Regions from separate parts of the Liquorilactobacillus satsumensis genome, predicted to be linked through region 2. Evidence: predicted binding sites of a transcription regulator. Region 2 holds the regulator's gene; each other region holds the start of a gene.
The links. Region 2 encodes HrcA, which represses chaperone genes, less so after heat shock. Its sites were predicted from a motif close to TTAGCACTCNNNNNNNNNGAGTGCTAA; they were not measured.

Region 1 (7,891 bases), 1.6 Mb from region 2:
TGTTAATTTTTCACGCTGGAGCGTTAAGAACTCTTCTAAGTCCTTAAGACTCGTCAATTCAGACGGTAATTGTGCAATTGCCTGTTCCAATTTGACCTTACCTTTAGCACATTCAATTTCAGTTGCCTGCAAGTTTTGTACAACAGCATTAAGTGTTATTTGTAGCTCCTTAAGCTCAGCATGCAAATTAGTAATTTGCAGACTGGCTTGCTGATTTTCGGTTTTGTTACGCTTGAAAACTGACTGCGCAGCATGCAAAGCTTTCTCCTTTTTGGTTAATAATGCAGCTGTTAAGCTACTATTCTTTAAATCTGCAGCCGGAAATAAACGCTGCAGTTTCTGTGAGACCGTCCGCAATTCAGCTTTTAACTCCACCAGCCGCTTATTCATAGCCGTGAGCTTGCCCTCTAATTGACCTTTTTGCGCTAAAATTTGCTTGACGTTTTTTTCTGCGTCCTTGACCTCGTTTTCTGAAACCTGCTTAACTGCGTTTAGAACTGGAGCTGGATGTGTTTTAGAGCCGCAGACTGGACAAGGGGCTCCCGGAAGCAAGTGCTGCCGCAAGCGCTCAATTTGAGTTAATGCGAAATCATTATCCAGCCTTTCATACACTTGATTTGCCGCCTTTTCAGCTGCCGCAAGCTGCGTTAATTCGACTTGCTTAACGTGCAGTGTCTGTTGTAATTCAGTGAATTCAGCCTCTTTGGTACGTTGACTCTTCAACAGTTCTGCTCCCCGCTCTAACTCATGTACTTGTTTTTGCAGTTGCAAAGCTTGTTGTGAAAGTTCAGCTTCATTTACAATTTTCTGCTTTTTTGCTTCAATTTCTGCCGCAATTTGCTGTTCTTTTTTTTCATATGTAACTTTTTTAGCCGTCAACTGCCGTTGCATATGCTGACATTCAAGCAGGTCAGCTTTTAACTTAGCCGCCTTTTCATATAAAGGAACCTTTTCGGTATAGAGATTAACTTTGTGCTGCAGCTTCTCCATTTCGGTCTGCTGTTTCATTAGCTCTTTTTCGTTTTTCAGTTGTTCATCAAGTTTAATCTGCAAAGCAGTTTGGTTGTTCTCATTAGTCACCAGTTTTGCTTGAGTTTCTCGCAGTGTTTCCTGTAAATCCTCTTGTTGAACAAACAATGGCTCTATTTTCTGAACTTCCACTAATTGCGCGATTATTTTCTTTTTTTGCGTATCTTCTTGCGGTTGATACTTTTGTGTCAAAAGCTGTCTTAATTCATGTAGCTCCTGAATCTCCGCTTGCAACTGTTTTTGTCCTTCATAGTGCTGCTGAGCGCGTGCAAGTAACTTGTCTTGTTGCAACAATGCTTTTTCCGCTGCCTGTGCTTTAACCGTAATGCCTTTAAGATAACTTTCCATTGCAGGCAACCAATCTGGTAATTCAAGCTCTTGGTCAACTTCTTCAACTTGTTTTTTTAAAATATCGATTTGAGTACGCCTTTTTTCATTTTCATAAAAAAATTGCTTGGCATGCTTTTGAAGATCATCTGCCCAGAGTTTAAAGATCTCCGTTCCAAATAAGTCACGCAGTAACCTTTCTTTTTCATTGCTATCCGCCTCCAAAAAACTGCGAAATTTTCCTTGCGGTAACATTATAATCTGGGTAAACTGCTCAGGAGTCAGGCTCAATAGCTCCTGGATAAAAGTATTAATAGCTCCAACCTTCGCTAGCTCTTTTTCCTTGCCCGCATTATCTTTGAACTTAAGACAGGCTTCCATCTTTCTTTCAGTAGTTCCCTGTCCTCGTTTTTTGGCCAATCTTTGTCGTGGTTGTCTTTCTATTAGGTACACTTTATTTTGATGAGAAAATGTAAACCGCACACAGGTTTTTTGTGTAGCCTGTGCAAACCCAGAACGCATTTGTTCAGGCTGTCTATCCATTCCAGAAGTTTTCCCAAACAGCGCATAGCACATCGCATCAAAAATAGTCGTTTTTCCACTGCCGGTTTTCCCGCTAATTAGGAAAAGCGGTGCGCCTTCGAAACGTGAAAAATCAATTATTTGCTTTTCATAGGGACCAAAATTTTGAAGCTCAATTTTCAGCGGTTTCATTTACCTTCACCTTCTGTCTTAATTCGTTCCAGACTTTCACGCGCCCACTTAAGCTGCGAACTTGAGATTTGACTGTCAGTCATTTCTGTAAAAAAGCGCTGGAGCAATTGGATTGGCGAAAGATCCAATTTTTCTTGATCCTTAGCTTGAGGTGCTGCAGCCTTTGCAGTTCTTTCAAGGTTAATAATTCGCGGATAAAAGCCCCGTAAGTTATTAATGACATTTGGAATCACCGCTTTATCCGTCAGCTGCAAGCCGACATAGTCTGTAGCGGCAACTTGCTTATAATACTCAGGAGTAGTTAGTTCTTGATAAGATCCTTGTAGCAATACAACATCGTGTAGAGGCTTTATTTCATGAAAGTCACAGGTAAAAGGAGCAGTGTCAACAATCCACACACCCTTTTTAGTTTTAGCTTCTGCTAGTGAAAATTTTAATGGTGCACCGCTATACCGCACTTTTTCATTTTTCAACGCATTTTTATCATGAAGATGGCCTAAAGCAACATAATCAAAATCTGTTAATAGATCTGTGGAGAAAGCATTCAATCCACCCACTTGCGGCTGCATTTCAGGATCCAACTGCGAACTTCCAATCACAAAAAAATGGGCAACTAATACGTGTTTCTTCGCGGGGTCAAAGTTCTTCTTCATTTCACAAATTAACTTTTGTAAAGCTTTCGTTGTATCGGTGATCTCTGGGTCATCAAATAAATTGCGGACCTGATATGCTCGAAAATAAGGCAGCAGGAAAAATTGAGTATCAGCAAATTCAACAGGGACAAGGGCATCCTTTAAAGCAGTTGTTAAGAAAAATGATGTAGCTTTATACCACTCACGTCCCGTGTTCAACCGCACAGCAGAGTCATGGTTCCCGCTAATTGCCAACACTGGTTTTTTTAACTTCAAGTTAAGTTGAATAATCATTCTATCCAAACGTGCAACTGCATCTTCACTTGGAGTTGCACGATCAAATAAATCGCCGGCAATGACAACCGCGTCAACTTTTTGCGTGACAGCTAAGCGTGCAATTTGCTTGAAGGCATCCTCTTGCTCTTGTTCCAAATCATACCCATACAATTTCTTGCCGATGTGCCAATCTGCTGTATGTAAAAAACGCACCCTGATTCCTCCTTAGAATTTCGAACTTCTGTTCGTCGTTATTATAGCATAGCAACCTTTTCCCGTAAGAAAAAGCAGTCCAGCCATCCTTTTTTAACAAAACACTAGTTTGAAAAGAAATTTAGCTGGACTACTTTTTAATTATCTTCCTATATATAACCACATAAAAATTACTGCCGCAGTTCCTTGATTTGTCTAACCATTGATAATTCCTCATTGGTAGGTACCACCATGATTTGGGCACTCGAAGCAGGTGTCGAAATTAAGCCTTCAGACACACTCTCATTGAGTTCTGGTGCAAGTTCCAATCCCAAAACTGCCAGTTTCTCAACAATCGCTGCTCGTAGTTGTGCGTTGTTTTCCCCAATTCCTCCAGAAAAAACTAACACATCAATTCCGGCTAGCTCTGTGTAATAACTCCCGATATACTTAATAATTCTATTAACAAAAATATCAATTGCAAGTTGCACCCTTTTTTGGCTCTTATTAGCCAGTAAATCACGCATGTCAGGCGAAATTCCTGAAATTCCTAATAATCCAGATTGGGCATTCAACCGCATGAAAACTTCTTCCAAAGTAAGCGAACGTTTCTTCATTAGATATGGAATCACCGAAGGATCAACATCTCCTGCCCGCGTCCCCATCGTCAAACCAGTTAAAGGAGTAAAACCCATCGAGGTATCAAATGCTTTGCCGTTTTTTTCGGCTGCCACCGAGGCCCCGCTCCCCAAATGAAGAGTAATCATTTTTAAAGAAGTCAGTGGTTTTCCTAACAGTTGTGCTGCTTTATGGGAAATATAGGCATGACTAATCCCATGTTCTCCATAGCGCCTAATTCCCAATTCCGCAGTATCCTCATATGGCAAACTGAAAATCGCATTCATCTCTGGGAGATCTGTAAAAAATTGACTATCAAAAACAGCATACTGTGGCACTTCTGGTAACTCTTGTTGCATAATCTCAACATATTTCACTTCTAACGGATTATGCAAAGGAGCAAAATCATTTAATCCACGAAGTTTTTCCAAGTTTGCTGCTGATAACTCAACTGCATGCGTAAAAAGCTCTGCGCCGGCTACTACACGATGTCCAACAGCTTCAATCTCTGTTAGTGTAGTAATAATTCCCAGTTGCACTAATTGCTTGAAGAGCATTCTGGCAGCATCTGTATAAGAAAGACGGTCAAACTTTTGCTGCTGTTTTTTTCCATTATATTTAACCGTAAACAAGGAATCAGGCATATTAATCCGTTCAACCAATCCCTTAGCAATGGTTTTTTCATTTTCAGCTTCAAATAGCTGCCACTTAACCGACGAACTGCCGGCATTAACCAATAAAAATTTCCCCACCTGAGGCACCTCCAATTAATCTTCCTCAATTATATAATATTTCGTCGCTGCTTTCAGCTTGTAAAAAGAAAAGCTGGGTCGTAAAAATCTGTTTTGCTTAAAAATTTAAAAATGTGGGAATTGAAAGCAGTCTAAGATTACAAAAGTCGGATATTTTGTAATCTTTCCCCCTAAAAAAACTTTTTTTGCTGCTGTCAAGCTAAATTTCAAATTAATTTGACTCTTTTTAAAAGAAAATATGACTTTTTTTCGCAAATTTAACACTCTTTTTGTCATATTAACTTTTGCAGCCTTTAAGCTCCATTTTTCCTATTTTAATAGCTTTTCTGTCCCGATCTCCCACAAAAAGTTAATAATTTATTGTTACAGTATGTTACAAAAATAAGAAAATATTACAAAAACGGTGCAAATAGTAATTTCACTGCTATCTGCTTGTTATATTAGCCCTATATACTAATCATTGTTGATTCGATCGAAAGTGATCGTAAGTATTGTAGCAAATTTGCTACGTGTCAAAAAATCACAGGAGTGAAGGATATATTATGAATATTAAGAAAATTTTGTTATCAGCAGCTACCGTTGCAGGTGTACTGACAGCCGGAACATTGGCAGCTAATGCCGATTCTGTTACAGTCCAATCTGGACAAACAGTTTCCGAATTAGCTCACCAGTACAACACTTCAGTTGCACAGATCAAACAGTCAAACAATTTGAGTAACGAGAATTTGATTTACGTTGGTCAAAAGCTTGAAATTGGTGCAAGCACAACTGCAAGTACTACAACAAGCACAAGTAACACTGCAAGTTCTACAACTGCAGCTTCAACACAAACAAGTACACAGGCACAAGCACCTGTTGCACAAAAACAGCAAGCAAGCACTACAACAAGTAATACAGCTGCTGCAAGTAGCAACACTAATAATAATGCTGCCGCTGCAAGTACAAGCAATAACACTGCTTCTACACAGCAAGCTGCTACAACCAGCTCAACAACTAATACTACCGTAAGTACTTCTTCAGATTCTGATGCTTCTGCAAAAGCATGGATTGCTAACCAAGAATCTGGTGGTAGCTACACTGCTCGTAATGGTCAGTACGTTGGTAAGTACCAATTGAGTGCTTCATACTTGAATGGTGACTATTCAGCTGCTAACCAAGAAGCTGTTGCTGAAAGCTATGTAACTTCACGTTATGGTTCATGGAGTGCTGCTAAACAGCATTGGTTGAGTAACGGTTGGTACTAAACTACTCAATAAATAATTGATTATAAAAAATAATTTTGTTGGTAATAATTCTTACTACAACAATCTAAAGTAATTTTCAACAGGTGATCAGGGTTCATGAGCTTTAACATGACTCGTTCCCCTGTTTTTTTGTGCTTTTTTAAACTTACTGCTAATCCCTATCCTGTTTTAGCGCTTGCCAGCACACAATTTTATTTAGCAATTGCAAAAACTCCAGCAAGAAAACTATCTGAAATCAGTTTTTTTGCTGGAGTAAATTAATTCACTTGGCAAACTGCCAAAATGATCAGTATCCTGTTTTGATGTCTAACCTTAATTCATGGCATGCGTATCTAGCTATCACTATAATACTGGATCACTGGGCAATTTAAATTCCCTAGTCAATATAAATTGCCTGCTTACCCATTTGATTATAAGCATCTTCAAAGTCGTTCCAACTGACAGCCTGATTTTTATTTCCAAAAGGATTGTTAATATAAATTAGGCTGTTTTTACGATCAAATCCTGTAATCACAACACTATGCTCTGAAAAAGTAATCTTCATTTCACCTTGTGGCGTTTGCCAGTCTTGAAAATCATCTACCGGAGCAAAATTAACTGTTGTAATCGTCCACACAGGCTGCCCGAGCTCTAAACGTTCGATTACCTTTGAAAAACTTTGACCGCTAATATCGTGGACATTCTTAGAATACTTCTGTGCTAATTTTGCAACTGGCCCATGATAGACTCCCAATCCTGCAGAATCGCCCGTAACATCCCCGACGAACCCTACATTGGGATTTCCATGCTGCCCATCATCATAGTCCAACGGTACTGTTTCAATCTCATCCCCTAAGGTATTCTTGCTGACATTTATCTTATGGTATTGCAACAGCATCGCTAAGGAAGTGACCTCACAGCCGTTATATAATTTTGGATCATCCATCTGATTAATCAATGGTACATCCAAAACAACTTTGTTAACTTTTTTTAGTGTTTTTTCTTCATTTGCCTTTTTCCCAGTAGTCATCATCCGCACAGAATCTGTAAACTTTCTGATTACAGCTCCTTGATCGTCCCCCAAGATAACCTCTCGGAAAGCATAGACGCTAGTTCCAATCAGCACACACAACATGATGATTGAAAACATCACTCTTCGGCGGCGCCTCCTCAAGTAATTACCTTCTTTCTACCAATCATTAAATCTGCTACAATTCTAAGAATACCACGTCTGACAAAAGAACTCCATTTTCAAAACCGTAATTACCAGCGACCGTCAAGTCCCGGCATGCAGCCTAACATACCAATTGTAAATGTCCTCAACGGCCTGATAACTGACACCGTGTCCAAAAGGTTATACGTGATACTCAGGTTCGATAGCCGCATAGGTCCTAAAAAAACGTACTAGTTCTTGTCCAGCCTCGACTGGAAATAGCGGATCCTTTTCACCTTGCGAAATAAAACACGCTGTTTGAAGTTTCTTGGACTTTAATTTGGTCTGCGCAGTTTTCCATAAAAAGGCTGGCAGTCTGCCAGATAACAGTACGACATTGTTAATCCAGCTTGGGTAAAGCACACTTAAAGCTGTTGCTAAAATAGCCCCTTGACTGAATCCCAAAACATTCAACGGATTTTCTGCTAATCCTCTGTTCGCCAAAATAGCTGCCACTTCAGTGTGCACAGCCAATGCAGTTTCCGTAATCACCGCTTCTTCACTTTGATGAATAAATTCAGGAATATAGTACGTATAACCATCACCATAGGTTAGATCACCCTCAAGATGAATTTCAATGATCGGAAGTGCAAAAATCGGCATCAAAGGTCTTAAATTTAAATAGTTCGTCCCCATTCCATGTAGCGTAACCACGACTGGCGTCTGAGCATTAACGACTTCCCCACGTGGATAGATAACCTCCTGCTTATATTTCAAAAATAACTCTCCCTTATATTTCATTGCTCTATCAAAATAAATTTTCCCAACCACCAGAAAGGGCTTGTTTCAAAATCAGCAAAATATTTTATAATGTATAAAAATAAAGTAACTCCGTTTAGGAACTACTTTCTAAAATGATCTAGATCAAGAATCTTATCCTTAACAACTTGTGCATTTTTAGCCACACTGGGATCG
Region 2 (7,891 bases):
TCAGTTCCATATTGAACTCGCGCTCCAGCCGTTCTTGGACAACATCCATATGCAAAAGTCCTAAAAACCCGCACCGAAAACCAAAGCCTAGCGCCTGTGATGTCTCAGGTTCAAACTCTAATGCAGCATCATTTAACTGCAGTTTCTCTAATGCTTCACGCAAGTCATTATACTTTGCATTATCAGTTGGATAGAGTCCTGAATAAACCATTGGATTCATCTCACGGTACCCTGCAAGTGCTTTTGCAGCAGGCCTGTCTGCCAAAGTAACCGTATCACCAACCCGAGTATCCTGGATATCTTTGATACTTGCAGTAAGATAGCCGACATCACCTGCCATCAGCAAATCACGCTTTAAAGGCTTAGGCGAATTTACGCCAACTTCTGTGACTTCGTATTCCGTTTTACTATTCATTAGTCGGATGCGGTCTCCTGGTTTGACAATTCCTTCAAAAACACGAATGCTCAGGACTACGCCGCGATAATCATCATAAACTGAATCAAAAATTAAAGCCTTCAGGGGTGCCTGTAAATCTCCAGCAGGTGCAGGGACATCATGGACAATTTTTTCCAGCATCTCTTCGATCCCAATTCCCTTTTTCGCACTCGCTAACACAGCCGTTGAAGCATCCAGTCCAATTACATCTTCAATTTCTTGGCGCACTTCCTCTGGTCGTGCGGCTGGCAAATCAATTTTATTAATCACCGGAACAATCTCAAGTTCATCATCTAATGCCAAATAAACATTCGCCAGTGTCTGTGCCTCAACCCCTTGTGCAGCATCAACAACCAGTACAGCACCTTCGCAAGCTGCCAGACTGCGTGACACTTCATATGAAAAATCAACATGGCCCGGGGTATCAATTAAATGAAAGATATAAGTTTCTCCATCTTTTGCATGGTAGTGAAGCTCCACCGCATTTAATTTAATCGTGATCCCGCGTTCGCGCTCTAAGTCCATTGAGTCCAGCAATTGATCCTTCATCTCACGCTTAGAGACGGTTTCGGTCAGCTCGAGAATCCGATCTGCAAGGGTCGACTTTCCATGATCAATGTGCGCGACAATTGAAAAGTTACGAATCCTTTTCTGACGCTCCTGCAATTTCTCAATATCCATTCAAATTTCCTACTTTCCTACTCGAAATCTACTCTGCTTAATTATACCAATGCAATTCTCCAAAAACAACGCACTTACCCGCTCCAAAAAGAAAGGCTTTGAACACCTGCCTTAATAGCAAGTCTTTCAAAGCCTTGATTTTTTACTAGTTTTATTAACTAACGCTTTGCACGCTTTTTGAACCGATCGAAAAGCGATTCTTCACCGCGTACTTTTTCACCACTTGCTTCCGCAAATGCCTTAAGCGCTTCTCTTTGCTTCTGATTTAAGTCCTTAGGCGTAGCTACAGTAACAGTGACTTCTTCATCACCAGTCCCCTTGCCACGCAAGAACGGTGCTCCTTTACCGCGCAAACGGAAGACAGTCCCTGACTGAGTCCCTGCAGGAATCTTCAATTTAACATCACCGTGCACAGTCTTAACATCAACTTCATCACCCAGAGCAGCTTGAACAAAACTGATCGGCATAGTGAAGTAAATTTGTGCTCCGTCTCGCTTAAAGATTTTGCTAGGTGCAACATTGAAGACAATATAAAGGTCACCATAAGGACCGCCATTTTGACCCGCTTCGCCTTGTCCTTGCAAGCGCATTTGGTTGCCATCTTCTACTCCAGCAGGAATTGAAACTTCAACCTCATGTTTTTCTTGCGTATGACCAGAACCATGACAAGTTGAACACTTTTCTTTAATGATCTTGCCCTTTCCATGGCAATACTCACATTCTTGTTGTGTAACAACCTGTCCTAGCGGGGTTGCACGTTTTACGCGCATAAAGCCACTACCACCACAGTGGGAACAAGTCTCTGGTGAAGTCCCAGGTTTTGCGCCACTCCCACTACAAGTTTTGCAAAGTGCTTCACGTGTATATTGAATACTTGTCTTTTTACCAAAAACTGCTTCCTCAAATGTTAGGTCCATTTCATACTGCAAATCACGTCCCTGACGTGGTGCATTTGGATTTCGACTGCCACTTCCACCGCCAAAAAACGAACTGAAAATGTCTTCAAAACCGCCGCCGAAATCGCCAAAGCCACCGCCTTGATAATTACCACCAAAGCCTTGCTGACCGCCCATTGAACCATACTGATCAAACTGAGCTTTCTTTTGCGGATCACTCAGAATTTCATAAGCTTCATTAACTTGTTTGAATTTTTCTTCAGCACCAGGTTCCTTATTCAAATCAGGATGGTATTTTTTAGAAAGTCTGCGATAGGCTTTCTTGATCTCAGCAGCAGAAGCATCTTTCGATACACCCAAAACCTCATATGGATCTCTGATTTCTGCCATTATTTTCCTCCATGCATAAGAAGTTTTTCTAAACTAAAGCGTACCATACTGCAAGTTAAATAAAAAGGGCTGTGACAAAACTGATGTTTTGTGGCAGCCCTTCTATAAAACCGATCGAAATGTTTCAGAAAGTCGCTTCCTCTCAGCCAACCACTCGTGCTGATCGCAGTCAATTCGGACTACACTTATCATTCACTGTGTGCAAGAATGCTTAACTTCTGTCACATCTTCCTTCTTTCGGTTTAACCTGCGCAATGACTATTTCTTATCCTTATCATCGGGATTAACTTCCTTGAAGTCGCCATCGACTGTCTTTCCATCATCACCCTTTGCGGTCTGATCAGTCTTTTGATCTGCTCCGCCTTGAGCTTGTTGAGCTTGCTGTGCTTGTTGATAGAGTTTAACCGAAAGATCTTGAATGATTTTGTTCAAATCATCTTTCTTAGTCTTCATTTCTTCAACGTTATTAGCTTCTTGGGCCTTCTTCAACGCATCGCGAGCTTCTTCAGCTTTTTTAATCTCATCGTCAGAAACTTTACCTTTGACTTCTTTCAAAGTCTTATCAGTTGTAAAGAGTAATTGATCAACCTCATTCTTCAAGTCGACCTCTTCTTTACGTTTCTGATCATTTGCTTCGTTTTCTTTAGCTTCTTTAACCATACGTTCGATTTCTTCATCAGAAAGGCCGGAAGAACTCTTGATTGTAATCTTTTGTTCCTTGTTTGTTCCAAGATCTTTTGCCGAAACATTTACAATCCCGTTCTTATCGATATCAAACTTAACTTCAATCTGTGGTACACCACGTGGTGCCGGTGGAATGTCCGTTAACTGGAAGCGGCCAAGTGTCTTGTTGTCCGCAGCCATTGGACGTTCACCTTGGAGAACATGAATATCAACAGCTGGTTGGTTATCAGCAGCTGTCGAGAAGGTCTGAGACTTGCTTGTCGGGATCGTTGTATTCCGATCAATCAGCTTAGTGAAGACCCCACCCATGGTCTCAATTCCAAGTGATAACGGGGTAACATCAAGTAATACAACATCTTTAACGTCCCCAGTAATCACGCCACCTTGAATTGCAGCCCCTAATGCAACTGCTTCATCTGGGTTGACAGTCTTGTTTGGTTTGTGTGCTGTCTCAGCTTCAACTGCTTCTTGAACAGCTGGAATACGCGTTGATCCACCTACAAGAATAACTTCATCAATATCACTGTTAGCTAATCCTGCATCTTTTAAAGCATTGCGAACTGGCACTTTTGTCCGTTCTACAAGATCTGCCGTCAATTCATCGAATTTGGCACGTGAAAGTGTCTTTTCCAAATGCAAGGGACCATTCTCACCAGCAGTAATAAATGGCAAACTGATTTGTGCCGTTGAAATTCCTGAAAGATCTTTCTTAGCCTTTTCAGCTGCGTCTTTCAAACGCTGCATTGCCATCTTATCATTTGAAAGATCAATCCCATTTTCCTTTTTAAATTCAGAAACCAACCAGTCAATGATCTTATTATCAAAGTCGTCTCCACCTAAATGCGTATCCCCATTAGTTGAAAGAACTTCAAACACGCCATCACCTAATTCGAGGATCGAAACATCAAATGTTCCACCACCAAGGTCAAAAACAAGAATTTTTTCATCCTTGTCAAGTTTATCCAAACCATATGCTAAAGCTGCCGCAGTTGGTTCATTGACAATTCTTTCAACCTTCAACCCAGCGATCTTTCCAGCATCTTTTGTTGCTTGACGCTGACCATCGTTAAAGTATGCAGGAACCGTGATAACTGCTTGCGAAACTTTTTCACCCAAGTATGATTCAGCGTAATCCTTGATATACTGAAGAATCATTGCTGAGATTTCTTGAGGAGTGTACTCTTTATCTTCTACTTTGACCTTGTACCCAGCTTCTCCCATATGGCGCTTAATAGAAGAAATTGTGTTTGGATTTGTGATTGCCTGTCTTTTGGCAACTTCACCGACTTGAGTCTCGCCGTTTTTAAATGAAACAACGGATGGAGTAGTCCGATTACCTTCTGGATTTGTGATGATCTTGGCTTCTTTTCCTTCAAGAACAGCAACTGCAGAGTTGGTCGTTCCTAAATCAATACCAATAATCTTTGACATATTATCCTCAACCTCTTTTAATTTATTTTTACTGTGCGACTACAACCATCGCTGGTCGCAACACACGATCTTTTAACATATAACCATCTTGGAAAACTTCCACAACAGTTTCAGGCTTTTGTCCTTTTTCAACCGGAACTGTTTTCACAGCTTGATGAATGACAGGATCAAACGCTTGACCAAGTGCTTTAATTTTTGTAACGTGGTTGGCACCCAAAGCCTTTTCCATATCTTGATGAACCAGTTCAATTCCATGCTTCAGTTGCTTAGAAGCATCATCAGTAACCTCAATCTTCAAAGCGCGATCAAGGTTATCGATTACTGGCAGAACCTCTTTAGCAAGGCCTTGTCCATCATACTTCAAAAGCTTTTCCTGCTCTTTTTTAAACCGGGTATGCATGTTGGCCATCTCAGCTTCTGCTCTTAAATACTTATCTTCTAATTTATCGTATTTTTGCTGTAACTCAGTATAAAGCTTTTGGTAGTCAACCTTTTTTTCTTGAGCCGGTTTCTTTTCTGAACTGTTTTCAGCATCTTTTTCTGCGGCTGGTGCAGATTGTTCATGCTGGTCTTCAGCAACAACTGGCTCAGTTTTTTTTACCTTTTCATCAGTTTGCAAATCTGCTTGCGCGCTGCTTTCACTCTTCTTTGACAAACAAACACCCCTTTTCTATTCCTCGTATAAATGGTAATAATCCAACAATTTCCGCGTTAATTCCTCACGAAAGGCACGCATTAAGCCAATCATCTTCGAATACGGCATATTTGTCGGACCTAATAAAGCAATTAATCCTTGACCATGTTGGGCAACATCATAGGTTGCTGAAATCAGGCTGTAGTTGGCTAGTGAACTATTCGTCAGCTCATCGCCAATCTTAACCTGGATCGTTTGTCCTGAGTTACCCACCAGCTCGTTAATGTCATCCGAACGCTCGATCAGAGAATATAACTTCTTGATTTGTTCAACATCTCCGTCACCAACAAAGTTAAGCAGATTCAGCTTTCCTCCAACAAAAAACTGTTCTTGGGCTGACCTTTCAAGAATACTCCCAAAAATATCAAGAAATCCAAGTGGATGCTGCACATAATGCAATAGCAACGGAAGTGTCTCGTGAAGCCGCGCAATCACCTGATCAAGTGGCAATCCAACAATTCGATCATTAATGACGCGGATAACCGCCTCAATTTCATCTCCGCTGAGATCTCGCGGGAGATTGAACAGCTGACTTTCGGTATTTCCATCGCTTGTAATCAGAATCATCATGACTTGCTGATTACCTAAGGGAAGCACTCTGAATCCTTGAAAGCGCAAATTCTTAACCTCCGGCTTAAACGTAATTGCCGTGTAGTTAGTCATCTCAGACAATATCTTGGCTGATTCCTTGATAATTTCATCAACCTTGTAATAATTACTGTCAAGTGACAAACGAATGCTCTCGATCTCATTTTGATCAATCTCATCAGGTTTGACAAGATTATCAACATAGTATCGATACCCCTTCAATGAAGGCACCCTCCCTGAGGAAGAATGTTCTTTACCAATAAAGCCTAGATGCTCCAAGACCGCCATTTCATTTCGAATCGTTGCTGAACTGACATTCATCGGCAATTGCTGCTCCAAAAATTTAGACCCAACCGGTCTTCCAGCATTGGTATAATCTTGAATAATCGCTTCAAGAATCAATAACTGTCTTTCTGTAAGCAATTCAATCACCTCGATTAGCACTTAGCATCATAGAGTGCTAAGTCAATTATTAATATACAAGAACTCTTAAAATATGTCAAGAAATGGCGCTTTATTATCGCAAGTAAACAAATTATTTTGCCGCAAAATATGCGCGGACATTTTTTTCATCCCTTTTCAACTGCACTATCAGTGCTTGAGCATTTGGAAATTTAACTTGACCACGCAGATATTGATGCCATTGCACGACAACATGTTCTCCATAAACCATTTGAGAAAAATCCAATAGATTGATCTCCAAGGTAGGAGCATTATTGCTGCCAAAGGTTTCATTGCGTCCAATTGAAGCCATCCCGTCAACTGTTTTCCCTAAAAGCCGGACTTTGACGGCGTAAATTCCTTCCGCCGGCAAACGCTCACCCTGACCAACTGAAATGTTAATCGTGGGAAAACCTAAAGTGCGCCCAACCTGCTTGCCATGAACAATCACACCATCATTTTCATAACAATACCCCAACAAATGGTTTGCTTGCGTGATCTGTCCGTGATCTAAGCAGGTTCTGATTCTGGTTGAACTGATTTTTTGCCCCATTTGCTTCAGATGTCTGACCTTAATTACGGCAAAACGCGCTTGGGCATATTGGGGTAATAACTCCATATTTGCAATCTTTTCAGTTCCATAAGTATAGTCTTCTCCAGCAACAATTGCTTGTGCATGCAAACCCACCATATACTTATCGACAAATTCTTGCGGTCCCATTTTACTTACCTGGCTGTTGAGCGCAACCACATATGCAATTTCTGCTCCAAAACGGGCGAACAACTGCAATTTGCGTTCAAGGGAAGTCAAATAAGTTACCTTTTCAGGGGGAACATGCTGGAAGATAATTGAAGGATGTGGTGTCAAAGTCATAATCGCCAACTTAACTCCCCGTTTTCTGGCCTCTTGCCGTGCCGTCTCAATTACCGCCTGATGTCCACGATGAACTCCGTCAAAAAAGCCCAACGCAAGCACAACTGAGCCAGCCGGAATTTGTGCTTTGTCAAATGGTTCTTCTAACTTAATTATTTGCACGTTAATGCTCTCCTTCAGCTAAATCAATCATTTGTTCAGGTTGATATCTGTTTTTCTCTAAATTTAACCGATAAATGCAGCGTGCACGCCCGGAATTCATTAATACAACCTGTGGAGCTGGGAAACAGTCTTTCAGCTCTGCTTCACTTAAAAAGCCCCCATTTTTAACCTTTTTCCATTGCGCACTTGTCAAAGAATGGTGCGGAAATTTCCGTAACGCATGATCGGCACCTACTAAGTACTGTGAAAGCGTACCATCGTCGGCTGCCTTGTGCAACTGTTCCAAAGTAATTGCCTGCCCAATTGTAAAGCCACCGCTTGCAAGCCTTGTTAAATCAGACATGACAGCTGGCACTCCCAACTTTTTTCCGAGGTCCACCGCCAGTGTCCGGATATACGTTCCCTTACCGCAGCCTACTTCAAAATAAAGACGCTGTTCTTTTTTCTCCGCATCAAAAACCGGTGGCTTGACTTGCTTGAAATAATCTACCTGGATTTTACGTTTGGGGCGTTCAACTGGATCCCCTGCACGCGCATAATCGTAGAGTCGTCTACCTTTGACCTTAATTGCTGAATAGAGGGGCGGAATTTGGATCATTTCACCTGTCAATTTA
Region 3 (7,891 bases), 1.8 Mb from region 2:
ACGCATAAAAAAGAGGTAAGTTTGACTATCGGTGCAAATTAATTTGCAGCTTATAAAATAAAAGCGGGGCTGTGACAAAATTTAACTTTTGTCACAGCCCCGCTTTTATTCCGATAAACGTGTTCCATAAGTCAAAATCCTCCGTCTAACTTCGAATTACTCATAGCAAAGTACTCGCTATGTTCGTAATTTCGAGTTAGCACTCAAATTTTCCCGACTTATGTCACACTCTCTATTTGACCATCTTTTAGTAAGTGGCTTAAATTACATCATACCGCCCATGCCAGCACCTGGTGCAGGAGCTGCTGGAGCTTGTTTTTCAGGTTCTGGAACTTCAGCTACAACTGCTTCTGTTGTCAACAACAAAGCTGAAACACTCGCAGCGTTTTGAAGTGCTGAACGTGTTACCTTTGTAGGATCAACAATTCCAGCTGCAACCATATCTACCCAGTTATTAGCAGCCGCATTGTAACCTACACCTGGCTTTTGTGACTTTAATTTTTCGACAATCACTGAGCCTTCAAGCCCTGCATTTTCAGCAATTTGCCGCACTGGTTCTTCTAACGCGCGCTTAACAATGTTAACACCAGTTGCAACATCGCCAGTTTCCTTGATCGAAGCAACTTGGCTGATTACGTTTACCAAGGCTGTTCCACCACCAGGAACAAAGCCTTCTTCGACAGCAGCACGTGTAGCGTTCAAGGCATCTTCAATCCGATATTTGCGTTCTTTAAGTTCTGTTTCAGTTGCAGCACCAACTTTAATAACTGCAACACCACCAGCTAACTTAGCCAAACGTTCTTGCAACTTCTCGCGATCAAAATCTGAAGTTGTCTCGGCAATTTGTTTCTTGATGGTATTTACTCTTTCAGCAATCGCTGCTTTATCTCCAGCGCCTTCTACAATAGTAGTCTTTTCTTTTGTAACTGTGATCTTACCTGCAGAACCCAATTGTTCGATCTTGGTGTCCTTCAATTGTAAGCCAAGGTCATCAGTAATAACTGTTGCACCTGTCAAGGTTGCAATGTCTTGCAGCATTTCTTTACGACGATCACCAAAACCAGGAGCCTTTACTGCGACGACATTAAACGTGCCACGAATCTTGTTCAAAACAAGTGTTGGTAAAGCCTCGCCATCAACATCATCTGCAATAATCAGTAAAGGACGACCTTGTTCAACGATTGATTGTAACAAGTTCAAGACTTCTTGAATGTTAGAAATCTTCTTATCTGTTACCAAAACATAAGGATTGTCAAGATCTGCTTCCATCTTATCATTATCTGTCACCATGTACTGTGAAAGATAACCACGATCAAACTGCATTCCTTCTACGACGTCTAATGAAGTATCGATTCCCTTTGATTCTTCAATCGTGATAACGCCATCATTGCCAACTTTTTCCATTGCATCAGCAATTAATTTGCCAGTTTCTTCATTTGAAGAGGAAATTGCAGCAACTTGCGCAATATCACTCTTGGATTCGACTTTATGCGACATTTCATGTAAAGCATCGACAGCTTTTTTGGTTGCCAATTCAATCCCACGGCGAATACCTACAGGGTTAGCACCAGCTGTCACATTCTTCATTCCTTCAGTTACAATTGCCTGTGTTAAAACTGTTGCAGTTGTTGTACCATCACCAGCAATATCATTTGTCTTTGAAGCAACTTCTGAAACAAGTTTAGCACCCATATTTTCAAAATGATCCTCAAGTTCAATCGCCTTAGCAATTGTCACACCATCATTTGTGATCGTAGGAGAACCGTAAGACTGTTCCAATACAACGTTTCTTCCCTTTGGCCCAAGTGTTGATTTGACAGTATTAGCTAGTTGGTCTACACCAGCAAGCATCTTTGAACGCGCATCTTCTGAAAACTTAATTTCTTTTGCCATTAATTATTCACCTCATAATTAGAATAGTTCAATAAGTAAAAAGAGCATTAGTCTACGATTGCAACAATATCTTTCTCATGGACAACCAAATACGGCTTTTCATCGTATTTGACCTCTGTGCCAGCATACTTGTCAAACAAAACGGTTTCGCCTACTTTGACTGACAATCCAACCTTCTCACCATTGTCTAAGACACGGCCGCTTCCGACTGCGACAATTTTGCCTGTTTGTGGTTTTTCTTTCGCATTATTTGCGATTACAATTCCACCAACAGTCTGTTCTTCTTCTTTCTGAACTTCTAAAATAACTCGATCTCCTAAAGGCTTAAGCACTATCTATCCCTCCAATATTGTTATGCTTTTAGCACTCTATATCTCTAAGTGCTAACCACATTTATTACTATAATCAATTTACAAATTAATTGCAAGAGTTTTGTCACTCTTATGTTGCAAGTGCTAAGCGCTAGTTTTTTTATGTTATACTGACTACAAGAAGCTTTTGATAGGAGTATCGTCAATGGAAATTAAAAAAAATTCGTTTGGATTACTGCTTACATATGCTACCGTGATGTTGTTCCCAAGTATCCTTTTTTTAATTGTTAAAAATAATACACTTTTATTTTATGCAACCTTGTGTTGCAGTTTACTTGGAGTAGCTACCATGTTTCATCTTAATAAAAAAAATGCCTACAAAAACAACTTGGAAAAGAAAACAACGACCGTTTTTAGCAGCTTACTTTGGGGTATTGGCGGTGCTATTGTTGCCCTTGTCTTACAGCACTTTTCTTTAATCGTTGAAACGGGTATTTTAGGTCAGTCAGTTTCATCGCAAAATACGGCGGAAGCACTTGCAATTATGCGCCGGTACCCTTTTTATCTCGTCTATCTTGTTGGGGCTGCCCCCTTGATGGAAGAATTTGTGTTTCGTAAAGTACTTTTTGGCAATTTAGGCACATTAATTCCTCCCATTGGAGCTGCGCTGATCTCAAGTATTCTTTTCAGTATTGCACATGCTGATGGCCATTTTTTAACCTATGCGCTACTTGGATTATTTTTTTGTTATCTCTACCGTAAAACCGGCAGATTGTTGACGTCCATGACTGCTCACATTCTGATGAACGCGATCATAATCGTCTTGCAATTTGTAATTTGACACCTTCAAAATCATGTAAGTAGCATAGATTCTGAGACCCTTACAAAACACAAAAAGCTAAGGGACTGGCCAAAATTAATGCTTGGTCCAGTCCCTTAGCTTTATCTGAGAAGCTACGAATCAACGTACTTAGCTGGTTTTAGTCACAACTAACCTAGTAATCAGGTGACCGTACATGCACTTACTTTATTAGGCTTTAGCTTGTAACATGCGACAACATGTACAAGTAACTGCCCTTCTCAGTCTGCGCAATATGTAACTAGGCTACTCAGCAGGTGTTTCATCATCCTTGCCAAATTTATCAAGGAAATAAATCAATGTTTGCAATTCATTAGTCAGATCAACATTTTGAACTCTGACAGAATTCGGAACCGTTATTCTCAGTGGTGTAAAATTCAGGATACCTTTTATCCCAACTTCTACTAATTCATTAGTAACTTCTTGGGCAACATTTGAGGGTACAGTCAAAATGACAATTTCAATTTGCTGGACAGTCAACTGCTCCTTCATGTCGTTCATATGATAGATTGGAACACCACTTTGGATTGTCCCAGTGATATCTTCATTGATATCAAATGCTGCACTGATTCTGACGTTGTTGCTCTGATGGAAATTATAATTCAATAAAGCATGTCCCAAGTTACCTACTCCAATTAAGGCAACATTGGTCAACTTATCTTGTTTCAATGTTTTTCTAAAAAAAGCAAGCAGACTTTCTACTTCATAGCCGTAACCGCGCTTCCCCAAAGCACCAAAATAGGAAAAATCACGACGAATAGTCGCTGAATCGACTTTGACTGCGTCAGCAAGTTCAGTAGAGGAAACTCTTTGTTTGCCAGCATCAGCCAAAAAATGAAGATAGCGGTAATAAATAGGCAGTCTCTTTGCCGTTGCGTGTGGAATCTTCGATGTTGCCATTGCACTGCTCCTTTCATAAACAATAAAAAGATTTTCATAATTGTAGTATAGCACAAATTTGTGAAAACAATTATTAGTCAACTTCACAAGTGAGTAGCTTGTGCACTACTTTTTACCGTGACTATGCTACACTAAATTATGTTTTCGTGCAATAAAGAATGTTTCAAGCTACTTTGCTCAATCGGACTTTTACTTAATCAATTTTTAAAGAGGTGGAGAAACAACCATGATTTTATTACAGGTACAACAGGTCGCACGCTTTTTTGGAAGTGACGTCCTCTTTGAACATGTTAATCTGGACGTCCAGGAAAATGCGCGCATCGCACTTGTAGGTCACAACGGTGTGGGAAAATCGACGCTTGTGAAAATGATTGTCGGACAACAAAGTCCTGATCAAGGACAAATTAGTAAAAATAAGGGGCTCACACTGGGATATCTTGCACAAGATACTGGTTTAGAAACTTCAAATACAATTTATGCTGAAATGTTGACAGTCTTTAAAAATTTACGTCACATGGAAAATGAGCTCCATCAAATCGAAGCAGAAATTGCTGCAACTGCGACTAGCACAAAAAGTGCTGCTTATCAGCACCTACTAAAGAAGTATGATCAACTCCAACATGACTTCAAAGAAGCCAACGGGTATGGTTATGAATCCGAAATTCGCTCTGTCTTGCATGGTTTTCATTTTTTTGAAGAAGATTATAAGCGCCAGGTTGCAACTCTTTCTGGTGGACAGAAAACACGTTTGGCGCTAGCAAAGCTCTTACTCGAAAAAAGGGATTTACTAATTCTGGATGAACCTACCAATCACTTGGACATTGAGACTTTGAGTTGGCTTGAAAATTATCTGCAAACTTATTCAGGTGCCCTGTTGCTCATCTCACATGACCGCTATTTTCTTGATAAAGTGGCGCATGAAGTCTATGAACTAACGCCTACTGGAACAGAACATTATCCAGGAAATTACTCGGCTTACATTGATGAAAAAAAAGCGCGTTACCAACAACAACTCAAACAGTATGAAAAACAGCAAGTAGAAATTGAAAAATTAGAGGACTTCGTTGCACGTAATATTGTCCGTGCTTCTACTACTAAACGTGCACAAAGCCGGCGCAAACAGCTTGAAAAAATAACACGCCTTGAAAAACCTACACTTGCAGCCAAGGGACCCCGTTTTCAATTCACGCCTGCCAGGCAAAGCGGCAACTTAGTGTTAAATGTCACCGCTGCATACATTGGTTACAATTCACAACCACTCGCGGGCCCGATTAACCTTGATCTCAGAAAGCACCAACTAATGGCAATTATTGGACCAAATGGAGTGGGAAAATCCACTCTTCTTAAAAGCCTTCTTGGAAAAATCCAATTACTTTCTGGTGAGGTTCGTTTTGGTACAAATGTAGATGTCGGTTACTACGACCAAGAATTAAAAAGACTGCACTCCAGCAAAACCGTACTTCAGGAGTTATGGGACGATCATCCTACAACTCCTGAAGGCGAAATTCGTTCAATTTTAGGTAGCTTCCTTTTTTCAGGCGACGATGTGAAAAAATTGGTTCATAATCTTTCTGGTGGCGAGAAGGCGCGTTTACTGCTTACAAAATTGGCTTTTGAGCACGATAATTTTTTGATTTTCGATGAACCTACCAACCACCTAGACATCGAAAGCAAAGAAGTTCTAGAAGAAGCACTGCAAAACTTTGATGGAACCGTCCTCTTTATTTCTCATGATCGTTATTTTATCAACAAACTTGCCAGTTCAATTCTTGAGTTATCATCTGCCGGCAGCAAATTATACTTAGGTGATTACGATTATTACCTAGATAAAAAAGAAGAGGAACAAGCACTGGCAGATGACCAGGCAGTCCCCAGCACTGCTTTGGGAAAACAAACTGTAAAAGAAACTCAGCAAAATTATCTCCAAAGCAAAGAGCTGCAAAAAAAGAAACGCAAACTCACACGTGAAATCGCGCTGCTCGAACAAGAACTCGAAGACAAGGCTACAGAAATTGAACAGATCCAGACCCAGATGACTCTGCCTGAAAACTATAAAGATCCTGCTAAAAGTAAAACCTTGCAACAACAACTAAAAAAAGCCCAAGATATTCAGGACCAATTGGAACAGCAGTGGGAGCATAAAAGTCTGGAAAATGAAGAGCTCTAACTTAATTAAACTCGCAGTTCTCTTGTTGCTGACTATTCCAACGGATTTAGTAAAAATACTTTAAACTAAAAGATGCAGTTTAAAACTCTGATTAAATTCAGTTTTTTGAATTGGATCCTTTTTATTTACACCCCAAAAACAATTTTCAGATTCATGCACACTTGGCGGCATCAATAGACAGCTTTAGCTTTCTAAATCAAGCATCTGTTGGCCCCTTAACCCGCTTGTGTAAACTGTTACAAAAATTTTAGTGCACTTTAATCATGCTAGACTAAAGGGGCTGTGACAAAATTTAACTTTTGTCACAGCCCCTCTTTTATTCTGGATAAACGTGTTCCATAAGTCAAAATTCTCCGTCTAACTTCAAATTATTCATAGCAAAGTACTCGCTATGTTCGTAGTTTCGAGTTAGTACTCAAATTTTCCCGACTTATGTCACACTCTCTTTTTTATTCTGGATAAACGTGTTCCATAAGTCAAAATCCTCCGTCTAACTTCGAATTACTCATAGCAAAGTATTCGCTATGTTCGTAATTTCGAGTTAGTACTCAAATTTTCCCGACTCATGTCACACTCTCTTTTTTATTCCGGATAAACGTGTTCCATAAGTCAAAATCCTCCGTCTAACTTCGAATTACTCATAGCAAAGTATTCGCTATGTTCGTAATTTCGAGTTAGTACTCAAATTTTCCCGACTTATGTCACACTCTCTTAAGGATCTTCTACGCTATTAGTTCTAGATAGTTGCGTCCTATTTCAATGCACCTTTTACCCATGGGAACTCAAGACTCGGTTCTGCGTTAAGGTCAAGTTGAGCTCTAACATCATTTTTCCAAGCCACATAACCTGCAGCTCCAATCATTGCAGCATTGTCACCGCAAAGAGTAAGTGGAGCCTTCACAAATTCAACTTCATCTAAGCGCGTCAAACGTTGTGCGAGCGCCTGCCGTAATCCCCGATTAGCTGCCACCCCGCCTGCAAGAATTAACTGTTTCACTGGAAAAGCGTGCAACGCCCTAATTGTCTTAGCGACTAGCACATCGATTACACTTTGTTGGAAACTCGCAGCTAAATCATTTTTGTTAAGTTCTTCTCCAACTTGTTGTGCATGATGAACTGTGTTAATAAATGCACTTTTTAGCCCGCTGAAACTAAAATCATAATTTTCTTCATGCAACATTGCTCGTGGAAATTTGAAGGAATCTTTTCCTGCGTGTGCTAGTGCGTCAATCTCCTTACCCGCAGGATATGATAGTCCCAGCACCCGACCGATCTTATCATAAGCTTCCCCCGCAGCGTCATCACGCGTTTCTCCCACGATCTCGTAACGATTAGGTTCAGGTAAATAAACAAGTTCAGTATGACCTCCGGAAACAAGCAGTGCCATCGCTGGAAATTCAAGCGGAGTAACGAAACGTGCTGCATAGATATGACCCGCCATATGATTAACTGGAATCAACGGCAAATTATGTGCAAAAGCAACAGCCTTTGCTGCCGCAACACCAACTAAAAGCGCACCAACTAACCCTGGTCCATATGTTACAGCCACTGCATCAAGTTCCTCATAGGTAACTGCAGCCTCAGCAAGAGCATCTTGCAAACAAAGTGTAATTTGTTCTATGTGATGTCGGCTAGCCACTTCCGGCACGACGCCGCCAAAACGTTTATGACTCTTTATTTGGGTAGCAACTACGTTTGCAAGAATTTTCTCCCCGTTTTCTACAACTGCTACACTGGTTTCATCGCAGCTGGTTTCAAAAG

Region 1: a site for HrcA is predicted at 4,981-5,007, ahead of AB3Y88_RS03870 (LysM domain-containing protein). Genes of this name have one in related genera too.
Region 3: a site for HrcA is predicted at 2,254-2,280, ahead of groES (co-chaperone GroES). Genes of this name have one in related genera too.

The regions. Positions count from the first base shown of each region.
Region 1 is NZ_OZ061606.1:823,140-831,030, forward strand. It holds gene AB3Y88_RS03855 (AAA family ATPase) at 1-2,070, opposite strand, end outside; gene AB3Y88_RS03860 (exonuclease SbcCD subunit D) at 2,067-3,191, opposite strand; gene AB3Y88_RS03865 (acetate/propionate family kinase) at 3,362-4,540, opposite strand; gene AB3Y88_RS03870 (LysM domain-containing protein) at 5,083-5,784, shown strand; gene AB3Y88_RS03875 (C39 family peptidase) at 6,161-6,913, opposite strand; gene AB3Y88_RS03880 (alpha/beta hydrolase) at 7,118-7,693, opposite strand; gene AB3Y88_RS03885 (hypothetical protein) at 7,819-7,891, opposite strand, start outside.
Region 2 is NZ_OZ061606.1:2,459,939-2,467,829, reverse strand. It holds gene lepA (translation elongation factor 4) at 1-1,117, opposite strand, end outside; gene dnaJ (molecular chaperone DnaJ) at 1,276-2,403, opposite strand; gene dnaK (molecular chaperone DnaK) at 2,662-4,518, opposite strand; gene grpE (nucleotide exchange factor GrpE) at 4,547-5,173, opposite strand; gene hrcA (heat-inducible transcriptional repressor HrcA) at 5,189-6,223, opposite strand; gene ribF (riboflavin biosynthesis protein RibF) at 6,336-7,277, opposite strand; gene truB (tRNA pseudouridine(55) synthase TruB) at 7,279-7,891, opposite strand, start outside.
Region 3 is NZ_OZ061606.1:668,133-676,023, forward strand. It holds gene groL (chaperonin GroEL) at 265-1,893, opposite strand; gene groES (co-chaperone GroES) at 1,941-2,225, opposite strand; gene AB3Y88_RS03130 (CPBP family intramembrane glutamic endopeptidase) at 2,410-3,045, shown strand; gene AB3Y88_RS03135 (redox-sensing transcriptional repressor Rex) at 3,310-3,963, opposite strand; gene AB3Y88_RS03140 (ABC-F family ATP-binding cassette domain-containing protein) at 4,190-6,130, shown strand; gene tsaD (tRNA (adenosine(37)-N6)-threonylcarbamoyltransferase complex transferase subunit TsaD) at 6,882-7,891, opposite strand, start outside.